DNA from 2 places in the Paenibacillus sp. JJ1722 genome. Region 1 is predicted to be linked to the other one. Evidence: predicted binding sites of a transcription regulator. Region 1 holds the regulator's gene; the other holds the start of a gene.

Region 1 (5,832 bases):
GAAAGAGCTTGTCCCGGCTACCATGGAAGCTGCATTAAAGCTGGCTGTGCCGCTCAAAGCCGAAGTAAGCTATGGAAGCAATTGGTATGAGGCCAAGTAAGATATTTCAATGAGTAGATAGTCCCAATTTGACGCTGCTTCCGTTATAATATAGGGTGAGGTGAAGACATCATGCCGGAATTACCGGAAGTAGAAACAATTAAACGAACGCTAAACGAGCTTATCGTTGATAAACATATAGATCATGTCACCGTGAATTTACCGCGGATCATTCAACGGCCCGATGATATCCATGCTTTTGCGATGGAATTGGCCGATCACCGGATTACAGGGGTGGAGAGACGCGGAAAGTTTCTGCGGATTTTGCTGGACGGGCTGGTGTTGGTCTCCCATCTTCGAATGGAAGGGCGATATGGATTGTATTCGCAACATGATCCTGTGGAAAAGCATACCCATGTCATCTTTCATTTTAAAGATGGTACGGAGCTGCGTTATCAGGATGTGCGCCAGTTTGGCACGATGCACTTATTTCCGGCAGGACAGGATTTGCTGGAAAAGCCGCTGAACAAGCTTGGTTTGGAACCGATGGACGAGGCCTTTACACCCGAAATGCTGCGTGTCGCTGTTGGAACTCGTTCGACTTCGATCAAGGCAGCGCTGTTAAACCAGTCATATGTGGTGGGCATTGGGAATATTTATGTAGATGAATCGTTGTTTAAGGCGGGGATTCATCCAGCACAGCCAGCCAAAAGCCTAACGGATAGCCAATTTCATGTCTTGCATGAAGCTATTGTCTCCACGCTGGGTGCGTCGATTCAGGTTGGAGGCTCGTCCATTAAATCGTTCGTTAATGGACAGGGCAAAACGGGCGACTTCCAGCATCAATTGCAAATCTATGGACGTAACGCGAAGCCTTGCATTAACTGTGGCACATTGATCGAAAAATCTGTCGTAGCCGGACGTGGCACACATCATTGTCCGGTCTGCCAGCCTCTGCGCTAAACAGGCACAGTCACCCCAAGCCCATCCCTCTCATATATTGTTCCAAGTACCAATACTGCGGAGGGTTTCGGTTGTTATAAGGCCCTGCCTTCGCAATGGGAGGGAATTGGAGTGGCTAATCATTGGGGAGCCCTGCTGTTACTGGCATTTGCGCTAAGTTTGGACAGTTTCGGAGTCGGTGTTACATATGGTCTGCGCAAAATGAAAATTCCACTGTTGTCGATTGCTATCATCTCCGTATGTTCAGGTTTGGTGATTGGCATATCCATGCAATTGGGCGCATTACTATCTCGTGTCCTGTCTCCTGTATATACGACCGTTTTCGGCGCTGTCATCCTGATCTGTATCGGCTGTTACTCTTTGTTTCAAGCTCTGCACCGCAAAGAGGATTCGCTAGAGGATTCAGCGGAGGCCTCTCGGGGGCTGCTTCTTACAGAACAGACTGATCCAGTGAGCAGATCTGTTCTTGGAGAGAAGAAGAGTATAGAGGATGCTGATACAGAGGCTTTCCTTAGCTCAAGAAAAGATCTGTCGGCAGAAGCTTCTGTAGAGCAGCAGGAGCGAACGCTATTTTCTCTGGAGTTCCGCAAATGGGGACTTGTTATTCGGATTCTTCGAAGCCCGTCTGCTGCGGATATGGACCGTTCTGGCAGTATATCTGCTACCGAAGCGGTTTGGCTGGGTATTGCATTATCGGTCGATGCGTTCGGAGCGGGATTAGGGGCAGCTATGCTTGGTTTTCAGCCACTGTCTACTGCGCTGGCTATTACGTTATTCAGTGGAACATTTTTGATTGCAGGGATGAAGGCAGGCTTCTTTCTATCAGCATTTCGATTTATGAAGGCGCTGGGTGTATTGCCGGCATTATTACTGATTATGATGGGCATATTGAAGCTGTTATGAGGTGAAAGAGCATGAATATCGGATTAACCGGAGGTATTGCTACCGGAAAAAGCACCGTGTCGGCTCTTTTGGTCGCCAAAGGTGCGCTGCTGATCGACGCAGATGCCATTGCCCGGGAAGTGATGCTTCCGGGGCATCCGGTGCTGGCGGCGGTCATACAGCATTTTGGACAAGCTATAGTGAACAGTGACGGAACCCTGCACCGCAAAAAACTGGGTGAGATTGTATTCGGAGACCCTGCCCAGCGGCAGGCACTTAACGATATTACACATCCTGCTATTCGTGAGGAAATGCGACTGCGTATGGAAGCATATGAACGGGAACAGCCGGACAAGCTTGTTTTGGCAGATATCCCGTTAATGTACGAGTCCGGGCTGGAGAGCTTGTACGAGGAAATTATGGTTGTGTACGTACCACGTGATATTCAGCTTCAGCGTCTGATGCTCAGAGACGGTCTGACGGAGGAACAAGCTGGACTTCGGCTGTCCGCACAAATGGATATTGAACAAAAGAAAAACTTGGCCGATATCGTTATCGATAATAGCGGAACACAGTCTGAGACGAAACGACAAATTGATCAATTTTGGCAGCGGAAGGGACTTGCATGAATATTTTGCGAAAGAAAAGAGTCCTGCTCACTTTGTTTGTCGGGTTTGTCCTGATTCTGTTCCTCAATTCAAATTGGATGTCCTGGTTCTATCCGATTCAATATAAGGATGAGATTCGGCAGTATTCACAAACGTATGAAGTGGACCCATTTTTGGTGGCGTCTATTATCCGCGTAGAAACCAATTTTAAAACCAGTAAGCAATCGCATAAGGGTGCACTGGGGTTGATGCAGATTATGCCGAATACAGCAAATTGGATTATGGACAGCGCCCAGATTCAAAAGGTTCCGCTAGACAGTGTCAAGCACGAGCCTGGTACCAATATAGAGCTGGGAACCTGGTATTTGCATAACCTATCCATGAAGTTTCAGGATAATCCTGTAGCAATCGTAGCTGCTTACAATGCAGGGCCGGGTAAAGTTCAAGAGTGGCTCGATAAGGGAGTGTGGGATGGAAAAGAAGAGTCCATTAAGCAAATCCCTTTTGGTGAGACACGACATTATGTACAGCGGGTCATTTATTACTACAGGCAATACACGAAAATTTATAATGATTTTTAAAAGACAAGTTAATGACATGATGAGCCTTTTCGCTTTAAAATGAAAAAAAGCGCAGGACAGGCTGTTTTTAGCAGCCCGTCCATACACTTTTTCTTGTTATTTCTGCATTATTACCGCGATTATTGGTATTGACCTGCCAATTGTTGTTCGGCGATCGTTACGAGGCGTTTTGTGATGTAGCCCCCGATCGAACCGTTCTCATAGGAAGTCATGTTACCTTGGTATCCATCTTGAGGAATGCTGATACCCAGCTCTTGAGCGATCTCATATTTCATTTGCTCCAGAGCGCCGGAGGATCTGCTGACTACCAGATTGTTGGAGTTGCCATTGTTTCCTTGTGCCATTGTTGTTCACCTCCTCGCGATGTGGTAAACATATTATGATCCGTTTTGACAAAATTATTACTAAAAATCTTCGGGAATTTATTGGAAAAAGAAAGTGGTGAGATTATGAAATGTCCGTATTGTGCCTACAATGGCACAAAAGTGTTGGATTCGCGACCTGCGAATGATAACAAGTCCATCCGTCGCCGCCGTGAATGTGAGCAGTGTGCCAGGCGTTTTACCACCTTTGAAATGGTGGAGGAAACCCCACTCATGGTCATCAAAAAAGACGGCAGCCGTGAAGAGTTTAGTCGTGATAAAATGCTGCGCGGTCTCATTCGAGCCTGTGAGAAGCGCCCAGTATCCGTCGAGCAATTGGATATGATCGTATCCCAGGTGGAGAACGCTATCCGCAACACAGCAGCCACAGAAGTCGATAGTCAGCAGATCGGGGAGCTGGTCATGGAACAGCTTTACCCAGTGGATGAAGTCGCCTACGTACGTTTTGCGTCCGTCTATCGTCAGTTTAAAGACATCAATATGTTTATGAAGGAACTGAAAACATTGTTATCTAAAGATACAGCCAGCGACTGATCGCTGACTGTATCTTTCTTGGGTCAAGGTGGGAAGATGATTATATTTTTTTTATAAAAGTATTGACACAGGAATAAAAATTTTATATGATATAGAAGTCGCTTGAAACGTTGATTAACTTACTTATGATGGGGCCTTAGCTCAGCTGGGAGAGCGCATCGCTGGCAGCGATGAGGTCAGGGGTTCGATCCCCCTAGGCTCCACCAAACTTTTATTATGGACTCTTAGCTCAGTTGGTAGAGCAGTTGACTCTTAATCAATTGGTCCAGGGTTCGAGTCCCTGAGAGTCCATCCTTTTAGAAAAAACGGCAGAGATGCCGTTTTTTTGTTGTTTATAGATCTATTCCCAGTCTAACCGAGAACAGTTATGGGGTTTTCATTAGCATTTTTTCATTAGCATATCAAAAGAAGTATGGCAAAAAAGAACATCATTGTTTAACGCTGACTGACATAATCGGAAAGGGATTTGAGATACTCACCATTCACCAATTTTCTTGGGGCGAATACGGCTGTTAAGAAAGTTAGAGATTTTGAACGCGCGATTTTTTCATCCATCATGGAATGGTCGGCTTCAGGTAAATGAATCACGGACAGCAGTTCTGGAGGTATTTTCTGGCGATAGACTCGCTCGGTATCCTTTACATCAACATTAATATCTTTGCCAGCCAGAACCAAGAGTACAGGAGAATGGAAGTGACTTAATTCTTCGGTGGAATCAGACAGAAAATTTTTGCCTATAAAGCTCCATCTTTCTTTGGAAATCATATCGTCAGGATCGGCTATGCCTAGATATTCTTCATAAGAAGCATGCTTTTTCAGTAACTGTAGAACTTCTTGATCGTAGTTCAATGTCTTTTGAATTTCTTGCGGAGTAGCTCCTTCTTGTTCCATTTCTTTTCTGGTATTAAATTGTCCTTGGGAAATCCAGTTCACGGCAGGCGATACAAGGATGCTGAATGCAATACCATGCTCCTCTTTAACGATCTTCGGAATGACCCATCCTGCTTGACTGGCTCCCCATAGGCCGATTTTTTGCTTATCAATCATCGGTAAGCTTCTTGCCCAGTCTATTGCATATCGGATCTCCTGTGCGCGGTCCTCCATGCTTTGGTCGAGCCAATTGCCAGGAGCGCTGTTAATACCGGGCTTATTCAGTGACAGGGAGGCATAACCCTTGGAAGCGAACTTTTCCCACAGTGGTTTGTATCCATCATCATATGTGTCATTAATAGGACCATCCCCATGGACAAAAACAACCAATCCAACCTTTCCCGAGTAGTTCTTAGGCAAAGCTAATGTACCTGTTAACAGCCCTTTAGGTGTCTTAATTTGTATTTTTTCTTCTGTCATCTTGTAGGAATTTTGATATAGAACAATTAGTATCAAGGCAACAGCCAGAGTTGCCGCAATACCAAAAGTAAGCTTGAATGTTTTTTTCAACGATGCTCTCTCCTCGAATGCAGGTTCTCTTTCCAACTCATCAGATACCATACAGGCTCCTTGAACCAAAAATGCCGTAACCCATTATACTTGGATTGTTCTACTTCAAACGCCAGTTTGTGATACAAACGGATAGCCCCTTGGTTCTTATGCGCTACATGAAGCGTCAATGCATGAAACCCAGATTCAACCGTAAATTGCTGTGCGAAAGCTAGAAGACGGCGCCCTATTCCCTGGTTACGATGACTTGAACGAATTGCCAAATGATCAATGTAACACTCATTTGCAGCGGGGGTATACTCCAGCGCATGCATACCTGTCAAAAATTTAAATACATTGAAGCAACCAAACTGTTTTAGGAGCGGAGCTAAAGAAATGGGATTTGTTTCAGGAAGTGAAGAG
Region 2 (5,832 bases), 180 kb from region 1:
AGCGCCCAGAAGAACGTGAATATTTCCGTTGGTTGAACCATATGTACAATGAAGGACTGTTGGATAAGGATACTTTTGTGCAAAAAAGTGATCAGTATAAGTCCAAAATCGCCGCAGGCCGTGTCATCGGACTCATTGATCAGGAATGGAACTATCAAGATGCCGAAAATGCGCTCAAGGCAGCAGGTAAGGATGAATTCACTTACGCCCATTTTCCAGTCACTTTAAATGAGAAATACGAGGATCATTCCCTCCAGCCCATTGGCTTCGATACCGCATCCGGGATCGGAATTACAACCTCATGTGAAAATCCGGTGCGAGCTATCAAGTTTCTGGATTTTCTGGCCTCCGACGAAGGACAAATTTTACGAAATTGGGGAATTGAAGGCCAGCATTACAACGTAGAGAACGGCAAACGAGTCATTCCGGCGGATGTGCAACAACGTAAAAACACCGATAATGCTTCTTTTAGCAGAGAGTCAGGTATCGGTTTGTACTGGATATGGGGGCCACATTACGGCGATAGCGTAAAGGACCCTTCTGGCAACTATTACACAACCAATTATCCGGAGATGATTACCGAAAATTATAGTCAAGCCGAAAAAGAGTCCCTTCAGGCATACAAAGCCCAGACGTGGAAAGACCTGTTCCCGAACGAAAAGGATTTTCCGGTAAAAGAGTGGGGGGCTGCCTACAACATGCCTGTTCCGACCAATACGAATTACAATGTTATTTATCAAAAGTCGCAGGACATTGTACGCAAACGCATTCCTGAGGCCGTACTCGCCAAGCCAGATCAGTTCGACGCTGTGTATGACCGCATGCTCCAAGAGCTGGATCAGGCGGGTGTGCCAAAAGCTGAAGAAATCTACACTGGCCTAATCCAAAATCGCCTGAAACTGTGGTACGGCGAAAAATAGGGTTTGCTTTTTAATGAAATATTATAGGGCTGACAGACAATGCTGTTCAGCCCTTCTACATTAACTTTTATATTAAACATTCTGTTTGGTTTCTTTTTCTTTCCAAGAATTACTTTTGCCTGAAACACGATTGACGTGAAACAATAAAATGATAGGAATCAACGCAATCCCGCCACACATCACCCAAGATATTTGAATAGGTGTTTGATCGGAAGACAAATCCGTAAAATTACGACTGATGATACCTGTCACGATTAAACCTACGCACATGCCTAATTGTGAAATCGCAGAATCCAGAGATAGTAGTGTAGAACGATACTCATTAGAGATTCTTTTGTTCAGAAAAATTTGTTTGGCAACCGGATACATGCCGCGCCCAATTTCATAGATCAAAAAGGTAAGCAGTACAGGATAAAATGTGTTGAACGCACCGGCTAAAATGAGCCATATCCCAATCATACCGCAAGCATACATGAGTATATGTACATCACTGTATCGTGCGCCTAGCTTTCGAACCAGGTAACTTCCCAAAGTCATACATAGTGAATACCCTGCCTTGATAAACCCCATAATCCAAATCCCTTGTTCAGAAAGGCCAACCAGACGTGGCTGTTGAAATGTATTCCCCGCCGAGTTCGAAAAGCTGATAAATAAGCCAATCATAAACACAATCCAGATAGACTTATTTTCAAAACCGATACGGACTCTTTCTCCGATAATCGTTTTAATGCGAGTAGTAGACGTCTTTCGATGAGCAACATTCTCCTCATCCATATAAAAGGAGCATAGAAAAATGCATACAATAATAGATAAAATGCTAGCCGCCCATGGAAGTGAATAGTTAAAAGTTGCGAGGAAGGCCCCCAACAGACCACAAATAAATCCCGAAATGTACTGTATACTGTTAGAGGTTGTAAAAAGAACTTCCATGGGCTTATCACTATTTTCCACAACCCATGATTCCAACGAACCTGATTGTAAACATATAGCCAGACCCCCAAAGACTTGCGCAAACACAAGCACCCCGATATGATCTGTCCAAACGAACAACACACTATAGAGTAGAAAACAACAAAGTCCCAAAATAACAGAAATTTTTCTTCCATACTTATCTGCAATAGCCCCTGTGGGTATCTCAAACAAAAAAATACTTACAAAGAATACAACTAGTAAGAAGTTCGCACTCTGCAAAGAAAGTCCTTTAGCTAATAGAAAAAGGATGAGCGTAGTCCCCGTGATTTCACTCATAAAAAATTGAAGAAAGCTGACGGAGTAAAATAGCTTATGAGGTTGCACTCTCAGGATTCCGTCGCTTGCTCTGCAGCCTCGTATTCACCGCGCAAAATCCCCATCTGAATAATGTCATAATAGTGCCCTTCCCTGAATAGCTTTTCCCGTAGCCGACCTTCCTCCTTGAAGCCGCATGCCAAATAGCAACGGTATGCACGTTCATTGAACGCATAGACCTCCAGCTCCAGCCGATGCAGGTTCAGCGTATGAAATGCGAATTTTTGTAACAGCCGGATCGCCTCCCGTCCGTAACCTTTGCCCAGGTCACCTTCACGCCCGATCACAACACCAAGGGTAGCGTGCCGATTTACCCAGTTGATTTTGAATAAATCCAGTTGTCCGATATAGTCCAGTGTGTCTTTATGCGCAATGACAAAACCTTTGATCTCGGGGTTGCCGTCAATCATCATCTGCACAAAGGATTCGCTATTCACCTGTGAATGCGGGTAGATAAACACGTCGCTTAAACCACGTGTGATTTCCGGGTCATTGACCCATTTTCGGATATCTGGTACATCTTCTTGACGGTATTCTCTCAATACTATTCGTTTTCCAATGATATGCGGCATCGTAATCTTCCCTCCAATTATGTATTTGTTTTGGCAATACTATCTCCCCGCCAACACCTTTACGCTTCCATTACTCTCACAAACTCTAGAAAACGTGTACCTTTATAATGAAGCTCCCCACGATCCCCGATCACAATCATACCAAAGTCCGTATCCTTCACCTCCAGCTCCATACGCTCACCCCCGTCAAACTCAAAGGTGATATAATAATATGTCGAAGCTGAAAAATCGCCTGATCCCCCACGCACTCTCGTCCGTTTATCCACAACCTTACATGAACGTTGTACCCGTTCGGCTGCTTGATTGGACAGGCCCGCTCCTATCGTTTTGACAATTCCCATAATCATTACAAAAGCAATGAGTCCAAATACGATAAAAAAGATCATATTAAACGATTGAAATTCCATAAAATCACTTCCCATTTGCTTCATCCTTTCTACAGTAAAATGTAAATTTTCCATTCTATTGCCCATTGACAAATCGTACATCTTCACCCTCAAAAACTCCAATACTTTTTTAACATACTTACGAAAAAAAAGTTCTTTCGCTCTTTTCCGCACCCCGCTTGGACTTATACCCGATCTGGGTCCGCTGATCCCCTCTAGACCGATTGACAAAACTATATATAGATATAAAATAGAGAATGTACTCTAAATATAGTGTAAAAAACGTATTTATGCCCGATATCTTGAAGATACAGGTATGAAAATACATGTAAATATAGAGTCAAAAATTTTAAATGGCACAGCCAGCAAGGGATTCCAGCTATGATGGATCTCAGGCAATGCCGTTTTCTTTTTTCGTTAATTGTTTAAGGAGGTTGCATACCATGCTGATTGCATATGATTCCAAGACCGGCAATGTAAAAAGATTTATAAACAAGCTCAAGCTTCCAGCGGTTCAGATCGAGGAGCAAATGACTATAGAAGAACCTTACGTACTTATTACATATACAACCGGGTTTGGGCAGATACCTGAGAGGGTATCTTCCTTTTTGAAAAAAAATGCACAAAACCTTGTTGGTGTAGCTGCAAGCGGCAACCGTAACTGGGGTGAGAAATTTGCCAAAAGTGCGGATTTGATTGCCGACCACTATAATGTCCCCGTAATTAGTAAATTTGAATTATCTGGAACGTTCGGAGATGTAGAGCGTTTTAAACAGGAGGTGAGCCGAGTTGCGGCATATTGAATTGAACAACATGTTGATGAAACGCGATACAGACGGCTTTTTCCAATTGGAAAAGGACCAAGAGGCTGTAGCGGAATTTATGAAGGAAGTTCAGGAACGGAGTTTGAAGTTTGCTGACACAGCCGCTCAAGTACTGTATATGATTGAGAATGATTATTACGAAAATTTCTATAACAGCTACACGGCTGACGAAATTAATGATATTTTCCATATCACTCATAGCTATAATTTTAAATTTCCTTCCTATATGGCAGCATCCAAGTTTTATACCGACTATGCAATGAAAAGTAACGACCGTAAAGTCTATCTGGAACATTACCCTGACCGGGTTGCTGCTGTCGCGCTGCATTTAGGACGCGGTAATGCCGATACGGCACGCCTGTTGTCCCGCTCGATGATGGAGCAACGTCTCCAGCCAGCGACGCCAACCTTCCTGAATGCAGGCAAAAGCCGCCGTGGGGAATTGGTATCCTGCTTCCTGCTCGAAATGGACGACTCCCTGAACTCAATCAACTATGTGCTGAACACCTGCATGCAGTTGTCCAAAATCGGCGGAGGTGTTGCCGTTAATCTGTCGAAGCTGCGGGCACGCGGTGAAGCGATTAAGGGTGTAGAAGGCGCAGCAAAAGGCATAATGCCTGTGCTGAAGCTGATGGAAGACGGCTTCTCCTACGCAGATCAAATGGGACAACGTAAAGGTTCTGGCGCAGCCTATTACAACATTTTCGGATGGGACGTGCTTGAGTTCCTGGATAGCAAAAAAATCAATGCTGACGAAAGAGTACGTCTCAAGACACTTTCTATTGGATTACTGGTGCCAAACCGCTTTTACAAGCTGGCTCAAGATAATGAACCGCTGCATGTATTTGCTCCTTACAGTGTGTTCAAAGCCTATGGAACGCATCTGGACGACATGGATTTGGATGAAATGTACGACACGCTGCTTGCTGACGATCGGGTGAAGAAAAAAATAGCGATGAGCGCACGTGACATGCTGACGAAAATTGCCATGATTCAGTTGGAGTCTGGTTATCCATATATCATGAACAAAAGTAACGCGAACCAGGCACATGCTCTTAAAAACGTGGGTCAAGTCAAGATGTCGAACCTATGCACGGAAATCTTCCAGTTGCAGGAAACCTCCGAAATTACAGATTACGGACAACAGGATACTATCCGCCGGGATGTGAGCTGTAATCTGGCTTCTCTGAACATTGTAAATGTGATGGAACATGGTAAAATTCGCGAATCTGTTCATGAGGGTATGATCGCGCTCACTTCAGTCAGCGATATGACCCAAGTAGCTAATGCACCAGGTGTTGCGAAAGCGAACCGTGAAATGCACTCCGTCGGTCTGGGTGTTATGAATCTGCACGGCTACTTTGCCAAAAACAAAATTGCGTATGAAAGCAATGAAGCAAAAGACTTTGTCCGTACCTTCTTCATGACGATGAACTATCATTCCATCGAAAAGAGTATGGAAATCGCGAAAGTAGCTGGACAAAGCTTTTATGGATTTGAGGAATCGGATTATGCGACAGGCGTATATTTTGACCGATACCTGAACACAGATTATCGTCCGACAACTGCACGTGTGCAAGAACTGTTCAAAGGCATCTATGTTCCGACTTCAGCGGACTGGGACAAATTAAAAGCAGATGTGATGAAAAATGGCCTGTACCACGCCTATCGTATGGCAATTGCGCCGACTGCTAGCATTTCGTACATTCAAAATGCAACATCCAGCGTCATGCCGATTGTTGAGCAGATTGAAACCCGTACCTATGCCAATTCGACGACCTACTATCCAATGCCTTATTTGCAAAAGGATAACGTGTTCTTCTATAAATCCGCTTATCAAATG

Evidence for each region. Region 1 encodes NrdR, which represses ribonucleotide reductase genes. Its sites were predicted from a motif close to AACACNATATATNGTGTT; they were not measured.
Region 2: the regulator NrdR is predicted to act here: its motif matches at 3,426-3,443, upstream of nrdI (class Ib ribonucleoside-diphosphate reductase assembly flavoprotein NrdI).

What each region holds. Positions count from the first base shown of each region.
Region 1 is NZ_CP182500.1:1,934,246-1,940,077, forward strand. It holds gene polA (DNA polymerase I) at 1-100, shown strand, start outside; gene mutM (DNA-formamidopyrimidine glycosylase) at 172-1,002, shown strand; gene ACM1ND_RS08695 (MntP/YtaF family protein) at 1,114-1,905, shown strand; gene coaE (dephospho-CoA kinase) at 1,917-2,513, shown strand; gene ACM1ND_RS08705 (lytic transglycosylase domain-containing protein) at 2,510-3,073, shown strand; gene ACM1ND_RS08710 (alpha/beta-type small acid-soluble spore protein) at 3,193-3,417, opposite strand; gene nrdR (transcriptional regulator NrdR) at 3,523-3,990, shown strand; tRNA gene ACM1ND_RS08720 (tRNA-Ala) at 4,121-4,196, shown strand; tRNA gene ACM1ND_RS08725 (tRNA-Lys) at 4,209-4,281, shown strand; gene ACM1ND_RS08730 (alpha/beta hydrolase family protein) at 4,426-5,430, opposite strand; gene ACM1ND_RS08735 (GNAT family N-acetyltransferase) at 5,427-5,832, opposite strand, start outside.
Region 2 is NZ_CP182500.1:2,110,048-2,115,879, reverse strand. It holds gene ACM1ND_RS09620 (ABC transporter substrate-binding protein) at 1-920, shown strand, start outside; gene ACM1ND_RS09615 (MFS transporter) at 993-2,216, opposite strand; gene ACM1ND_RS09610 (GNAT family protein) at 2,219-2,779, opposite strand; gene ACM1ND_RS09605 (DUF2500 domain-containing protein) at 2,839-3,201, opposite strand; gene nrdI (class Ib ribonucleoside-diphosphate reductase assembly flavoprotein NrdI) at 3,609-3,968, shown strand; gene nrdE (class 1b ribonucleoside-diphosphate reductase subunit alpha) at 3,955-5,832, shown strand, end outside.